2 regions of the Lactobacillus apis genome follow, and region 1 is predicted to be linked to the other one. Evidence: riboswitches for the same ligand, from Rfam matches in the RefSeq annotation. Region 1 holds a riboswitch; the other holds the start of a gene.
The links. A riboswitch is a leader RNA that binds a small molecule or an ion and turns the genes downstream of it on or off. The one in region 1 is predicted to bind lysine.
Positions count from the first base shown of each region.

Region 2: another riboswitch for lysine. It lies ahead of lysA (diaminopimelate decarboxylase); the one in region 1 lies ahead of DKL56_RS00595 (ABC transporter substrate-binding protein/permease).

Region 1 covers NZ_CP029476.1:127,529-135,006, reverse strand. Annotated here, with positions in the region: gene DKL56_RS00615 (NAD-dependent protein deacylase) at 1-393, shown strand, start outside; gene DKL56_RS00610 (TerC family protein) at 515-1,288, shown strand; gene DKL56_RS00605 (DUF488 domain-containing protein) at 1,289-1,648, opposite strand; gene DKL56_RS00600 (DNA-3-methyladenine glycosylase) at 1,694-2,326, shown strand; lysine riboswitch at 2,431-2,606, shown strand; gene DKL56_RS00595 (ABC transporter substrate-binding protein/permease) at 2,718-4,337, shown strand; gene DKL56_RS00590 (amino acid ABC transporter ATP-binding protein) at 4,337-5,086, shown strand; gene DKL56_RS07955 (IS3 family transposase) at 5,151-5,246, opposite strand; gene DKL56_RS00580 (hypothetical protein) at 5,386-5,787, shown strand; gene DKL56_RS00575 (replication-associated recombination protein A) at 5,874-7,196, opposite strand; gene DKL56_RS00570 (BspA family leucine-rich repeat surface protein) at 7,401-7,478, opposite strand, start outside.
Region 2 covers NZ_CP029476.1:1,609,849-1,617,326, reverse strand. Annotated here, with positions in the region: gene DKL56_RS07540 (MFS transporter) at 1-191, opposite strand, end outside; gene DKL56_RS07535 (AraC family transcriptional regulator) at 277-1,146, opposite strand; gene DKL56_RS07530 (alpha/beta hydrolase) at 1,211-2,110, opposite strand; gene dapF (diaminopimelate epimerase) at 2,309-3,295, opposite strand; gene DKL56_RS07520 (aspartate kinase) at 3,292-4,659, opposite strand; lysine riboswitch at 4,833-5,011, shown strand; gene lysA (diaminopimelate decarboxylase) at 5,106-6,416, shown strand; gene dapD (2,3,4,5-tetrahydropyridine-2,6-dicarboxylate N-acetyltransferase) at 6,426-7,136, shown strand; gene DKL56_RS07505 (N-acetyldiaminopimelate deacetylase) at 7,141-7,478, shown strand, end outside.

The DNA of each region.
Region 1 (7,478 bases):
GATCACCTTGACCATAAGGCAAATAATCACCATGTAACAGAATTTCATGGTAGTTTATATGATATTTACTGTACAAAATGTCGTCAGCCAGTTTCATATCAAGAATATGCTAACTCTTTCCGCCATAAAAATTGTGGCGGCATCATTCGTCCCGGTATTGTCTTATACGGTGAGCAAATCGACCAAACAAACCTTTCTAAGTCAATTAATGCTATGAGCATGTCAGATCTAATAATAATTTGCGGCACCAGCTTTGTAGTCTATCCTTTCGCTCAGCTTCTTTCTTACCGTCAGCCGGACGCAAAGGTTTGGGCAATCAATAAAACGGCTATTCCTGCTGCAGGCATTTCCGCCATCATCGGTGATGCACTGGATGTTTTCCAGCAAATCTAAGTCTATAATTTATTTCACTTATTAGGAGCACTTCTCTTGCCTTGTGGTAAAATACTAGCAATTGTTTAATGCGCGAACTGATTATTTATTCAGTTTGAGCACTTAGAAAAGAGTTTTTTAAATGTCAATTATTAAAATGTATGCTCCATTTTTTAGTGCTAGCAATTGGCTCCATGTTTTAACCAGTGGCAAGGACTGGCTAATCATTCTGACACTTATTTTAATGGAATGTCTGCTTTCAGTTGATAATGCAGTTGTTTTAGCCGCACAGACTAAGGTATTACCCACCAAGAAAGAGCAAGAAAAATCGCTATTCTATGGTATGTGGGGAGCCTATATTTTTCGCTTTATTGTAATCGGAATTGGCACTTACCTAATTAACTTTTGGGAAATTAAGTTAGCGGGCAGTTTATACCTGTTTTACCTAGCCTTTAAGTTTTTCTATGATCAGCGTCATCCGCAAAAAGCGCAAGCTGAAGAAAAAGCCGAAGGCGAAAAAATTGCACAGCATTCGCCCAAAAAGGGCAAACACTTTTTATCACTTTTCTGGCGAACAGTTATTTCAATTGAAGCAATGGATATCGTCTTTTCAATTGATTCTGTTTTGGCCGCACTAGCCGTCTCGAGTAATCCTGTTGTTGTTTTAATTGGTGGCATGATTGGAATTTTATGTATGCGAGGTGTCGCCGAAATAATTATCAAATTAATGGATATTATTCCTGAATTGCAGCCAATGGCCTACGTTTTGATTGCAATTATCGCCTTAAAATTGCTTGTTTCATTACCACCACTTCACTATGAATTACCGAACACTGTTTTTGCGATTATTGTTTTTGGCGTCTTAATTATCACAATTGCGTTTCACTTTTTACGGCTTAAAAAGCATGGTCGTTAACTATAATTGAGAAATAATTTTTTCTTTGAGCACAACCGCCTGGTTATGCTCTTTATTTTTAGCACCGTATAAAAACAACACGTCTTGTTTCCGCAACTGCTTTTTCACTATGGACACAAACTCGGCCATGGCTGAATTTGCTTCAAGTTCTGCTAGATACCTTTGCTTAAATTGCATAAATTTATTATCATCATGATTAAACCACTTGCGAAGCTCTTTACTGGGTGCAAGTTCCTTAGCCCAAACATCAAGGCTGGCATCTGTCTTGCTTATACCTCGTGGCCATAATCGATCCACTAAAATGCGATACCCCGCAGGCTGCTCTTTTTCATAAATTCGAACTAATTTTATCTGATTCACTTTATTCACCTCTTTGTTAAATCTGGTGTACTACTCAAGGGAAAAATGGATTATTCAACTTACTTTACTAACTACTCAACTGAAGAAATTAGTGCCGATCTACTTGGTCGGCCATTAACTTATAATGATGGCAAACGCACTCTTGGCGGTTATATTGTCGAAGCAGAAGCATACTTAGGAAAAAAAGATCGTGCGGCACATTCTTATGGTGGTCATCGTAGTCCTGCAAACGAAGGTCTTTATGGCCGCGGCGGAACAATCTATATTTATGCTCAACGACAATACTTCTTTTTCGATGTTGCAACTCAAGCAAAAGATGAACCACAAGGTGTCTTAATCAGAGCAATTGAACCTGCCTGGGGAATTGAACAAATGATTAGTAATCGCTCAGGCAAAGACGGAGTTTTATTAACAAACGGCCCCGCTAAAATGATGCAGGCTTTTGGCATTCATGATAAAAATTGGGATCTACATTTTTTAAGTGATTCACCCTTTGCAATCGACTTAAATGATCAACATCAAAAAAGGCCGCAAGAAATTGCTAAGAGTGCCCGCATCGGTGTCAACCAATCTGAATTGGAATGGGCAAATAAACCATTGCGTTTTTTTGTTGCCGGCAATCCATATGTTTCGCGAATGAAGAAAAATGATTATCGTGCTAATAATGGCTGGCAATAAGCGCTAATTTCAACTATAAAAACTGGTAAGAATACACATTTGGTTTATAGCTGTTGACAAGTTAACCTTTTTAGCCTATCCTGTTGGTTAAGTTAAATAATTTCCAATGCAATAGAGGTTGCGGTAATTACGAAACTAATCTGAGTGAACGAACACAATGAAGATTAGCGTAAGAGTTATCGCCGAAACAAAAGTGCTATTCGCTTTAACACTTTCGTTGGGCTGCAGGAGAAGATCTTGCAGACTGTCCTAGTTAATACTGGGGAGCGCTATATGATTTGTCTAAAATATGATCAATTATAACCTCGTTGTTTTGTAAACAGCGAGGTTTTTATTTACGCTTTTTATTGTATTGGCTTTATTTGAAACAGATTTCTCGGAGGTTTTCAAAATGAAGTCAAGAAATAAGTGGTTTACCGCTCTAATCACGGTGATGCTTAGTTTCATCATTACAAGCAATTTTGGTATTACACAAGTTGATGCCAAAAAAGATGATGGTGAACTAAAGGTAGCAATGGAGGCCAACTACCAACCATATAATTGGACTCAAACTACAGACAAAAATGGTGCGGTGCCAATCGAAGGCTCACGCACATATGCCAACGGCTATGATGTTAAAATCGCAAAAATAATTGGTAAACAATTGCATCGTAAGGTTGTTGTAGTCAAGACTGAGTGGGATGGTTTACTTCCAGCTTTAACCAGTGGCAAAGCTGACCTGATTATTGCCGGAATGAGTCCAACTGCTGAGCGTGCAAAAGCGATTAATTTTACTAAACCATATCGAAACAGTACTTTTGTTGTTATTACAAAAGTCAACAGTAAATACGCCACCGCTAAAACGTTAAACGATTTTAAAGGTGCTAAGTTAACTGCTCAGCAAGGTACTTCGCACTATGCACTAATTAAGCAACTTAAAGGTGCCAAAAGACAACCAGCAATGCGTGACTTTGCTGCAATGCGTCAAAGCTTAATTTCTGGTACCATTGATGGCTATATTGCCGAAGATACCGAATCAACCTCATTTAAAATGGTTGACCCTGACATCAAGGCAATCCCAATTAGTAAAATGGCAGGTTTCCGCATTTCTAAAGAGGATTCAACTACTGCAATCGGCATCGCCAAGCCAAACAAGGATTTACTCAAGCAAGTTAACCAAGTCTTAGCTACTATTCCAAATTCTGAAAGAACCAAGCTAATGACTACCGCCATTTCACAACAACCAAAAACTGATGAAACTAGCAAGAAAGGCAAACAAGATCCTTGGCTCGTCAGTGTTTGGAAACAATTTGGCGGCATGATTTTAAGTGGTATTGGTATGACCCTTCTTCTTGCTTCAGTTGGTACGATTGCCGGTTTCTTCATCGGTCTTTTCGTTGGTATTATTAGGACTATCCCTACCCCAACTAGCAGAGGTAAAAGATGGTTTTCGAAGTTTATTAACTGGCTCCTATCCGTTTATATTGAAGTTTTCCGCGGTACCCCAATGATGGTACAAGCAGCCGTAATTTATTATGGAATTGCTCAATTCTGGCACATCAATATCGATCGTACACTTGCTGCACTAGTAATTGTTTCGATTAACACAGGCGCATACTTGGCAGAAATTATTCGTGGTGGAATTATTTCCACTCCAGAAGGACAATTTGAAGCTGCCAGCGCATTAGGAATGACCCATAACCAAAGAATGTGGCATATTATTTTGCCTCAAGCTATTAAGAACTGTTTACCTTCAATTACTAACGAGTTCATCGTTAATATTAAGGACACTTCTGTTTTGAGTATTATTTCAGTCTCGGAACTTTTCTTTGTCGGTACAACAATTGCCAGTCAGACCTTTAAGTTCTTCCCAACTTACCTGACAATTTCAGCTATCTACCTGATTTTAACCTTTACAATTACCAGAATCTTTAATCTGATTGAAAAGCACTTGCAAGGAAACAAAAACTACAACTTAATGGCTAATCAAGTTCAAGTAGGCACAGCTCAGGATATGGAGGCCAAAAAATAATGACTGAATCAAATGAAACTATTTTAAGCTTACAGCATTTGCAAAAAACTTTTGGACAACACCAGGTGTTACGCGATATTTCACTTGATATTAAAAAAGGCGAAATCGCAACTATTATTGGCCCGTCAGGTGGTGGTAAATCAACCACTTTACGCTGCATTAATTTACTGGAAGAGCCCACAGCTGGTGAAATTCACTTCCACGGTGAAAACGTCCTTGAGCAAAACTATAATCGTAATATTTACCGTGCTAAAGTTGGGATGGTTTTCCAACAATTCGATCTTTTCGAAAACAAAAATGTTTTAGCTAATTGCATGGTTGGCCAAGAGCTAGTCTTAAAACGCTCCAAGGACGAAGCACGTAAAATCGCCCTTGCCAACTTAGAAAAAGTTGGAATGGAACAATACATCAACGCCCGCCCAAGTCAACTTTCTGGTGGACAACAGCAACGTGTTGCCATTGCTCGTGCTATTTCGATGGATCCGGAAATTTTATTATTCGATGAGCCCACAAGTGCTCTTGATCCTGAAATGGTCGGTGAAGTTTTAAGCGTTATGAAAAACTTGGCAACAACCGGTTTAACGATGATTATCGTGACGCACGAAATGGCATTTGCTAAAGAAATTTCTGATCAAATGTTTTTCATCAGTGACGGGGTAATTGCCGAGCAAGGTAAACCAGACCAACTATTCAATCATCCTCAAAATGAGAAAACAGCGAAGTTCTTGAATAATTTTCAAAACAACTAACTTTAAATAAAAAGATGTTCCAAAAATGATGTGAACCCTAAAATTAGGACACTTTAATTAGCTGCTAACTGAGGACTAACTTCCGATATTCAATCGGAGTTAGTCCTTTTAGTTTGATTTTGATTCTTTTCTGATTGTAATACTCAATGTAGCCTCTAATTACATTATCGCGGCTCTATATCTTGCTTAATTACGTTTGACAAAAATCTATTTCTATTATTATATATAGATAATATAACCCGTCTTTTATATTAGCTGGTTAAACCAGTTTATTTTACCTCATCAACAGGAGAAAACTCATGAAGAAAAACGGCTACAAAATCAGCACCTGCGTTCTCGCACTTTTACTTATCGTAACATTAGGCTTTTTGCTCTATACCACTAGAAAACCGCCTACCAATTATGGTGGTTTTACTAATACTGCAACGCCAGGAAATGCTTTAAATCCTCATGTAGAAATTTCGTGTGGCACGAAACCCAAATATGCCATATACGTAGACGGGCATAAATTTGAAAGAGGTACTTATAAACGTGTAAGTAACAGCACTTTTACCTTAAAAGATACAGATGGCAAAGAGTCAGGCGTCGTCTTTTTATCAAACAATGGCTCTTACTTGTATCATTCCAAACTAAAGAAAAAGCTGATTAATATTAAGAAACTTCCGGGTAAACCTACTGAAGAACCTATAAATATCCACTAATTAAAAGTATAAATGTTATTAGTTGTAACAAAAAAGGTATTAGATTTCTGATCTAATACCTTTTTATATACTCTCTTAGTCTCGCCTTAATCATCGTTTTCTCTGTGCCATTCTTTAATCTGCTCCAGCCTCTTTTTAAAGCGGTCTTCATGACCTTGCGAAGTTGGCAAATAATATTCATGGCCTTCTAAATTTGGCGGCATAGTTTTCATTGTCGTTAACTTGTCTTTAGCATAATGAGCCAATTGGTAATCTTTGCCATAACCTAGGTCCTTCATTAACTTGGTTGGTGCATTGCGAATCTGTAATGGCACTGGTTCATCAATCGTCTTTTTGACATCATCTTCAGCAGCTAATCTAGCTTTATAAACCGCATTTGACTTTGGCGCAAGCGCCAGATAAATCACTGCTTCCGTCAAATGCACATCACATTCAGGCATTCCTAAAAACTGACAAGCCTGAAAAACATTGATAGCTACATTTAATGCATTAGTGTCCGCCAAGCCAATATCTTCACTGGCAAAGCGCACCAATCTGCGAGCAATATATAGTGGATCTTCTCCACCTTCAAGCATCCGCGACAGCCAATAAATTGCCGCATCTACATCGCTGTTACGCATCGACTTGTGAAGCGCTGAAATGATGTTGTAGTGCTCTTCACCGTCTTTATCATACAAGACTGATTTTTGCGTGATTAACTGCGACAAGCCATCCATAGTTACACTGACCGTATTACCAGTTTTATGACCGTTTAAAACCGCCATTTCCAGCGTGTTCAATGCTGTTCTTGCGTCGCCGTTGGCAAACTTGGCAATTGCTTTAATTTCTTGGTCGCTAATTTTAACTGACAGTTTGCCAAAACCATTAGGATTGGCCAGCGCATTTTTCAATAACTTAATAATGTCAGCAACTTCTAGAGGCTTTAAAACAAACACTTTACAGCGTGATAGCAAAGCCGAGTTGACTTCAAACGAAGGATTTTCAGTCGTAGCTCCAATCAAAGTAATACTGCCACGCTCAACGTAGGGTAAAAATGCATCTTGTTGTGCTTTATTAAAGCGATGAATCTCGTCAACAAAGACTAGTGTCTTTTGCCCCATTTCGTGTTCTTGCTCAGCTTGCTTCATAATTTTACGAATCTTGGTAATACTGTTATCAACCGCGCTAAAATTGAAAAAGCTGGCCTGACTTTGCCTAGCAATAATTTCTGCTAAAGTTGTTTTCCCAACTCCCGGTGGACCCCAAAAAATCATTGAAGAAACTTGATTATTATCAATAATTTCCCGCAATATTTTTCCTGGTCCCAAAAGCTGTTCCTGTCCTACAAATTGATCTAGATTTTGGGGACGTACGCGGTTAGCCAATGGCTCATTTTCACCATTATTTGCAAACAATGATTCTTGCTTCATTATATTTCCCTCTATTTAGTTTCAACCTTCTACTACTTCCAATTATACAAGTATTTTAGAACTAGAAATTTACGAAAGATTATTTTATTAAAAAACGGGATTAATTCGCACGCTAAGTGAACTAATCCCATTATTGCTTTAATTAATACTCTACATTATGAATCAGCTATTGATCCTTTATCTTGAAACGTCCTCTAATAGAATTTATTTAAACTTCAACGATTTAGGCATCACTGGTTTTTTGCCATTATACATGACATAGGTTTCTTTAGGACTCTTCTT
Region 2 (7,478 bases), 200 kb from region 1:
ATGATTAGTCCGATGACTATCCCGATGTTTGGAATTGTACTTAGTGTTTCAACAGCAGCCCGTGAAACGCCAGGAAATGACGAGTACATTAGGGGCAATACTGAGGAAATTTGCGGCGCAATCATCAATAATAAGGATATTGATAATAAGGCGACTTTGAACAACCCAGATTTTGGATTAACTTTTTTCATGTTAAGTTCCTCTATTCTCTAACTTCTATTGTATTCGCTAATATTATACTTGCTTTTTGATTAACAAATAGCGCTTTCAGTCACCTTAATCTGGCGCTGAGGAACCTTCGCGTATTTGTCTGCTGGTTTGTCCGTAATTGTTAACCATTGCACGGTTAAGCGATCTAACACCACTGAAACCATTATTCATGGCAACTGCAGTAAAGGTATTTGTGGTCGTAGTAAGCTCTTGGTAGGCTTTTTGTGCACGATAATTTTTGATGTATTCTCCTAAAGTACACCCCATATTTTCGCGAAAAATTCGTTGGAGATATTGACGTGCCAAATGACAAGAATCCGCGATCTCTTGAAGAGAAAAGGGTTCTTGATAGTGCCCTTGGATATAGTCAAGCGCGTTACGCAAATGTCCAGTGATGACTAAATTGTGTGACAACTGGCTGTTATTTTTACGAGGTTTCAAAAAGTACTTAAGTAGTGTTTCAAGAACTTGATAGCTAAGGATAGTTAACTCAATATTTTTAAAATCACTCTCTTCACCTAGCTTAATATCAGTAATTTGCGTAAGAAGATCTTGTAAATGGTGATATTGAGCTACTTGCTGAAGTGATAACTTGCTTAGTGAACCAAGTTCAAAAAAATATTGATCAATTTTAGGAAACACTTGTAAGACCAGTGGATAGGGGAAGAGAAGCGTCAACATTAAATCGTCCTTAGTGTGGATACGATTACGCACACTATGCACAATTTGAGTATTAACAATTAAAATCTCTCCAGGATGTGTTTGATGATCGACGCCACCAATTATAAAATGGTCAATTTGTCCTCGAATGGTAAAACTCAATTCAATGCTTTGATGCCAGTGAGCCGGCACCTCGGAATCATTGCGATGATGGTGGATTTTAATGTGTAACGGTAATTCATCTAGTTGAATTAGCTCGTGTTTGTCGCCTGCCATAAGTTCCTCCTAGAAAAAAGGTTGAACTATTTAGTTCAACCTTTATTTTACAATGAACCGAGCACTAATTGATGTACTTACGGAAAAAGTTAAGTTCATCCAAATTACACTGCTTAGCTAAATCATCTTTTTGATTAACGTTAAAGACGTGGCCACGACGATTATCTGGATCACCATAAAAATGAATTTCGTGGTAAATGCCTTTGGCGTGTAAGTAACCAGAAAGCATGTATGCATTGTCACGTAAGAAATCATCTGTACAAGTCATTAAGAAAAGTGGTGGCAAATCTGTAGTTAAAAACTGTTCAGCGTTTAATTGATCATGCTCTGTTAAACGAATTTCTGGACGGAAATATGCTTCTGGTGCGCCCACAATTGAACTAATTTTTTCAGTTAAGAAATATGCACCGCAATTTAATGCTGCAGCCTTAATTGTTAGGTCAGGAACAGAGTAACCAAAGTATTTACGATAGTCAGCGTTAGTATAAGCAGCTAAAATTTGCTCACCCATTTGACCACCGGCACTGTCCCCAACGATAAAGACATTGTCTAAGTCTAATTGATATTTAGCTGCGTTAGTTGGATCTGCTACCCAATGGAAGACGCGGTTGACGTCATCTAATTCACCTGGATAAACAACATCTGGTGCTAGGCGATAATTTGCATTTACTACTGCAAAACCCTCTTTAGCAAGTGCCATGCAGTAAAATTGATAGGTTTCTTTTGTGCCGTATACCCAGCCACCGCCGTGAATGTTAACAATTACCGGTAGTTTAGCGTCTGTGCGTTTGCTTGGTAAATAGACATCAAGTAATTGATATTTAGGATCTTTACCGTAAGCAATGTCATCAAAGCGTTCTACTTCAGGGATGCTGGTAGGTAAGCCTTCATCACGCTTATCATCACCATCTTTAAAAGCTTTGCGCATCTCATCGACTAATTTTTGATAATTTACTTCTGCCATTTTAATGACTCCTTTTTGTGAAATCGCTTTATTAAAAACATTGTACTTCATTGAAAGGAAAAAGAAAGACCAAAAAAGCACCTCAAACTGGCAAACAAGGCTTTTTGCTGAAGTGCTTTCAAACATAAATTTAGTTAGAACGTAATTTTTTATTAAAAAGTTTATATATCAACAGTAAATACAAAATAACTTGGAAGGTTAGTTAGCTTTTTTCGCAATAAAAGCTTGATAAGCTTCATCTTCTTTAGTTGGAGTAACTGAAAAATCAGAAAAACGAAGGAAAGGCTGATGTAATTCACCTTCGTCTACTTCAATTTCTGCCATTACAGTCGCATTACCAATTAATTCAACCCAATAGCTGTCATCTGTTTGATGAACCTTAGTTTGAACAAATCCACCAGGATTAGTAACAGTAAGCAAGCGCTCAAAAGCGTGTTCTTGCGGTTGAGTTAGGGCAAATACGAGACTTGCCGCGGACATTCCAGTACCACAGGCATTAGTAAAACCGACACCGCGCTCATAAGTACGGACAAAAAGATGATCAGAGTCTATTACTTGTGCCAGACTAACATTAACACCGTCAGGAAAGTAGGGGTTAGGTCGGTTTAACGCTGCACCCAAAGTTTTTAGAAAATCACTGTGTAACACATCAGCTGAAACTAAGCTGATAAGGTGAGGATTAGGCACAGCGACTGCTGTAAAGGTCAAATCATCATCAAAGGCAGGAACATTTTGGTCGATTAATTCATCAGTACCTAAATTGTTAAATGGTAAGTCTTTTGCTTTAAAGCTGATAGGACTAATTTCTACCCCGACTGCCTTAACATTTTCTGCCCAATCTGGTTGACATGTTACAGCAAGATCGGCTTGATCTGTTTCCACTTTGAAAGATGTTTTGTGGTATTTTTCCGCTAAGTAACGACCAACAGTGCGCAAGCCATTACCACACATCGATGCAAACGAACCGTCTGCATTAATTACCTGCATTCTCCCTAGAACATCGGGATGGCTGGATTCACTAATGACAAGTAAACCATCTGCTCCGTTCAAAAAGCTAGTTCGTCTATCTGTTAATTGACGTGCTAAGTTAACTAATTCGGGATCGATAAGTGGCTTTTCTAATTGAGTCTGATCTAATAAGAAAAATTGATTTTGCGAACCATGCACTTTTTGCATTTGAATCATGATTTTGCTACTCCTTTAAAAAATTGTTGATAAATTTGGCTAACAGCATTTGCTGCGTCTTCTTTCTTGGTGCCTAACATAATAGAAATACGTGATGCACCCTGATTGATCATGTGAATGGCAATATGCTCTTTGGCTAAAGGGGTAGTGATATTCTTCATTGCACCAATCTTATTCCGCATCCCTTCACCAACTACCATAATGATAGCATAATCATCAATCCATTCTAATTGGTCGGGATGAATCACTTTTTGAATTTCACTGCACATTTGCTCGCGCAGTTCTTCAGTAAACTGCCGTTTGTCAAAGATAACCGTTAGATCATCTATACCTGAGGGCATGTGTTCGTATGAAATATTGAACTTGTAAAATATTTCTAGTAATTTAAGAGTGAAACCAGTTTCTTTATTAAGTAGATATTTGTGTAAATATAAAGCGGAAAAGTGATTTGAGCTGGCAACACCTGTAATCGTACTTTTAGGATGAAAATCCTTTTCTGGAACAATCATTGTTCCTGGTAATTCAGGGTGATTAGTATTTTTAACATTGATGAAAACCTGGCCTTGAATTGCCGGAATCAACGCTTCGTCATGGAAAACTGAAAAACCAGCATAAGATAGTTCCCGTAATTCCCGGTAAGTCATGATTTTAATTGGATGAGGGTTAGCAACAATTCTAGGATCCGCGGCATAAATTGCATTTACGTCAGTAAAGTTTTCGTACAAGTCTGCTTTAATTCCTCTTGCCCAGATTGAACCGGTGATATCCGATCCACCGCGTGAAAAAGTGGCAATTTTGCCCTGAGTTGTAACACCATAAAAACCGGGAACTACTAATATTTCTGGCACTTCACGCCATCTAAGTAAATTTTGGTAAGTTTCAGGTAAGACTTGAGCGTCGCTCGCGGCACTGCTTACCAAAAAACCAGCGTCCTGTGGGTCTAGAAAGCGTGTTGGTAAACCTTGCTCTTGCAAAATTAATGCTAGTAACTGTGCGCAGAGTTTTTCTCCGTGTGCTTTGAAAGCTGCCATTAGGTATTCTGGCTCGTCATTAAAACCTATTGGTAAGTCAACCAACTCTTGGTGCAAGAACGCAAATTTTTGGGGCTCAAGTGCAAAAAAAGCGGCAATTTCTTGATACCTCGTCCAAATTTGCTGAATAACTTCAGTAGTGTCTTGTTGTTTCAGTGTCTTTTGAGCATATTCAATTAACAGATCTGTAACTTTTACATCTTCCGCAAATCTTTTTCCTGGTGCGGAAGTGACAATTACTTTTCTGGTTGGGTCAGCATTAATAATATTTAGCACTTTTTGAAATTGTTCACCGCTTGCAAGTGAACTACCACCAAATTTAACAACTTTCATTTTTGCAACACCTACTTGATTAAAATAATTTAAATTCGATAGTAACGCATTTTAACATTTTAATTTTTATCTGCAACTAAAACATAACTGCAGTCATGTTTGCAAAAAATAAAGTTAATTAATTATGAAAAAGCCGTTGACAAGTAATATTAATAATAATAATATTTTTATAAATTAAACGAAGAGGTCGCAACTAACAAAAGTACCTAGTGGAGTTTCTGCAAAAACGGTGAAGCTAGCGAAAGGGGCGGTTGCCGAAGCGTTAATTATTGCGGTAGTTAATCGGCTGGGACGTAATCTAATAAATTACGGACTGTCGCAAATTTAAATTTGCGGAGCGCTATCGCCAAAACTGAATCAGATCAAGGTTTAATCTGAAAGACTCTTTTGTACGCTATGCGCGTATTAAAGGGTCTTTTTCTTTACCAAAAAACGGGGGTTATTAGATGTCAACGAATGATTATTACCAGACGAATGATCAAGGTCACTTAATGATTGGAGGTGTAGATGCACTTAAGCTAGCCGAAAACTTTGGCACGCCATTGGTGGTTTATGATGTTGCCCAAATTAGAAAACAGTTCAATGCACTTAAGCAAGCTTTTGTTGCTGGACAGGTTGATTATGCCATCAGCTATGCTAGTAAAGCTTTTACCTCGATTGCAATCTATCAAGTAATCAACGAATTGGGTGGCCACATTGATGTTGTTTCAGGTGGAGAACTGTATACAGCGTTGAAAGCAGGCTTTTCAACGGAAAAAATCAGTTTTCACGGTAATAATAAAACAAAAGATGAACTCTTAATGGCCGTTGAAAATAATGTTGGGGTAATCATTTTAGATAACTTTCATGAAATTGAACTCCTGAAGCAAGTACTGCATGAAACAAACAAGAAAGTGCAAGTAATGCTCCGCATCACTCCTGGTGTGAGTGCACATACGCACGAATATGATCAAACGGGTCAAGAAGACAGTAAATTTGGGTTTGATGTTCGTTCGGGTCAAGCAGAAAAAGCCTTTTTACAAGTTGAAGCGGAAGAGCAAATGGAGTTGATTGGACTTCACGCTCACATTGGTTCACAAATCCTTGAAACTGAAGGTTTCAATCTTGAAGTGGAAAAATTGATGCAGCTAGTTCAAGAATGGAAGCAAAAGTATGATTATCAGCCACAGGTTCTAAATTTAGGCGGCGGTTTTGGTATAAGATATACCGCTATAGATAGCGTAATTGGGCTAGGTACATTTGTTGAACAAATCATTGCCAGTGTCCGTACATTAGCTGAACAGTATCAGTTAAACGTACCAGCAATCTGGGTAGAACCCGGACGCTCAATTGTTGGTGAAGCAGGATATAGTCTTTATACCGTTGGCTCCAGAAAGGATGTGCCAGGTTTAACTCCTTATGTGACTGTTGATGGCGGCATGGGTGATAACATTCGACCTGCGCTTTATCAAGCAGAATATGAAGCATTGGTTGCCAAGCGACCAGCGGCTGAACCAGTTGAAAAGGTCCATTTAGCAGGACGCTATTGTGAATCTGGTGACATTTTGATTGATCAGGCATATTTACCAAAAACTAAGCCAGGGGATGTAATTGCTGTTCTTGCAACTGGAGCATATGGTTACAGCATGGCTTCTAACTATAACCGTGTTCCAAGACCAGCAGTTGTTTTTGCAGAAAATGGACAAGCACAAGAAGTTGTTACACGTGAAACCTATGACGATTTAATTAAGAATGACCGTTTTTATCAAGAAAAGTGAGGATATCAAATGAAAAATATGTCAGCGACAGAAATTATTGATTTTATTGCCAATGCGCCTAAGAAAACCCCAGTTAAGATTTATGTTAAGGGCGACTTGGAGGACTTGAAATGGCCTGTAGAAGTAAGAACATTTATCGAGGGTAATTGCGGTGTTGTTTTTGGTGACTGGGATGATCTAGTACCATTTTTACGAACTAATGCGGCAAAGATCAATGACTATCAAGTTGAAAACTGCAGCCGTAACTCTGCAGTACCCCTTTTAGATTTAAAAAATATTCAAGCAAGAATTGAACCTGGTGCCTTGATCCGTGAACAAGTAAGTATCGGTAAAAACGCGGTCATTATGATGGGAGCGGTAATTAATATCGGTGCTGAAATTGGTGATGGGGCAATGATTGATATGAACGCTGTTTTGGGCGGGCGTGCAATTGTTGGGGCTAACAGCCATATTGGTGCTGGTGCCGTTGTAGCGGGTGTAGTCGAGCCTGCTTCCGCCGAACCAGTCAGGATTGGACAAAATGTTCTAGTTGGTGCTAACGCAGTGATTTTAGAAGGGGTTCAAGTTGGTGATAATGCTGTGGTTGCCGCAGGTGCCGTCGTGACAAAAGATGTTCCGGCTAATACTGTTGTAGCAGGCGTCCCAGCCAAAGTTGTTAAAAAAAGAGACGAACAAACTACTGACAAAACTAAGATTGAGCAAGATTTAAGAAAGTTGTGAGTTAATGTTAACTACTAGTCAACTGATTCAAATTCGTCGTGACTTACATCAAATTCCCGAAGTGGCATTGCAAGAGCATGACACCAAGCAGTATTTATTAAAGGTTATTCAACAATTTGATCAGCAATTTTTACAGATTAAAACTGTTCCTGAGTTGCCAACTGCCTTGCTGGTAAGAGTGCAAGGAAAGCGACCTAAAAAAACGATTGGTTACCGAGCTGATATTGATGGACTACCAGTAAAAGAAAAAACTGGGTTAGCATTTTCTTCAAAAAATGAGGGAAAAATGCATGCGTGTGGTCATGATCTTCATATGACAGTGGCATTAGGAATTTTGAATTA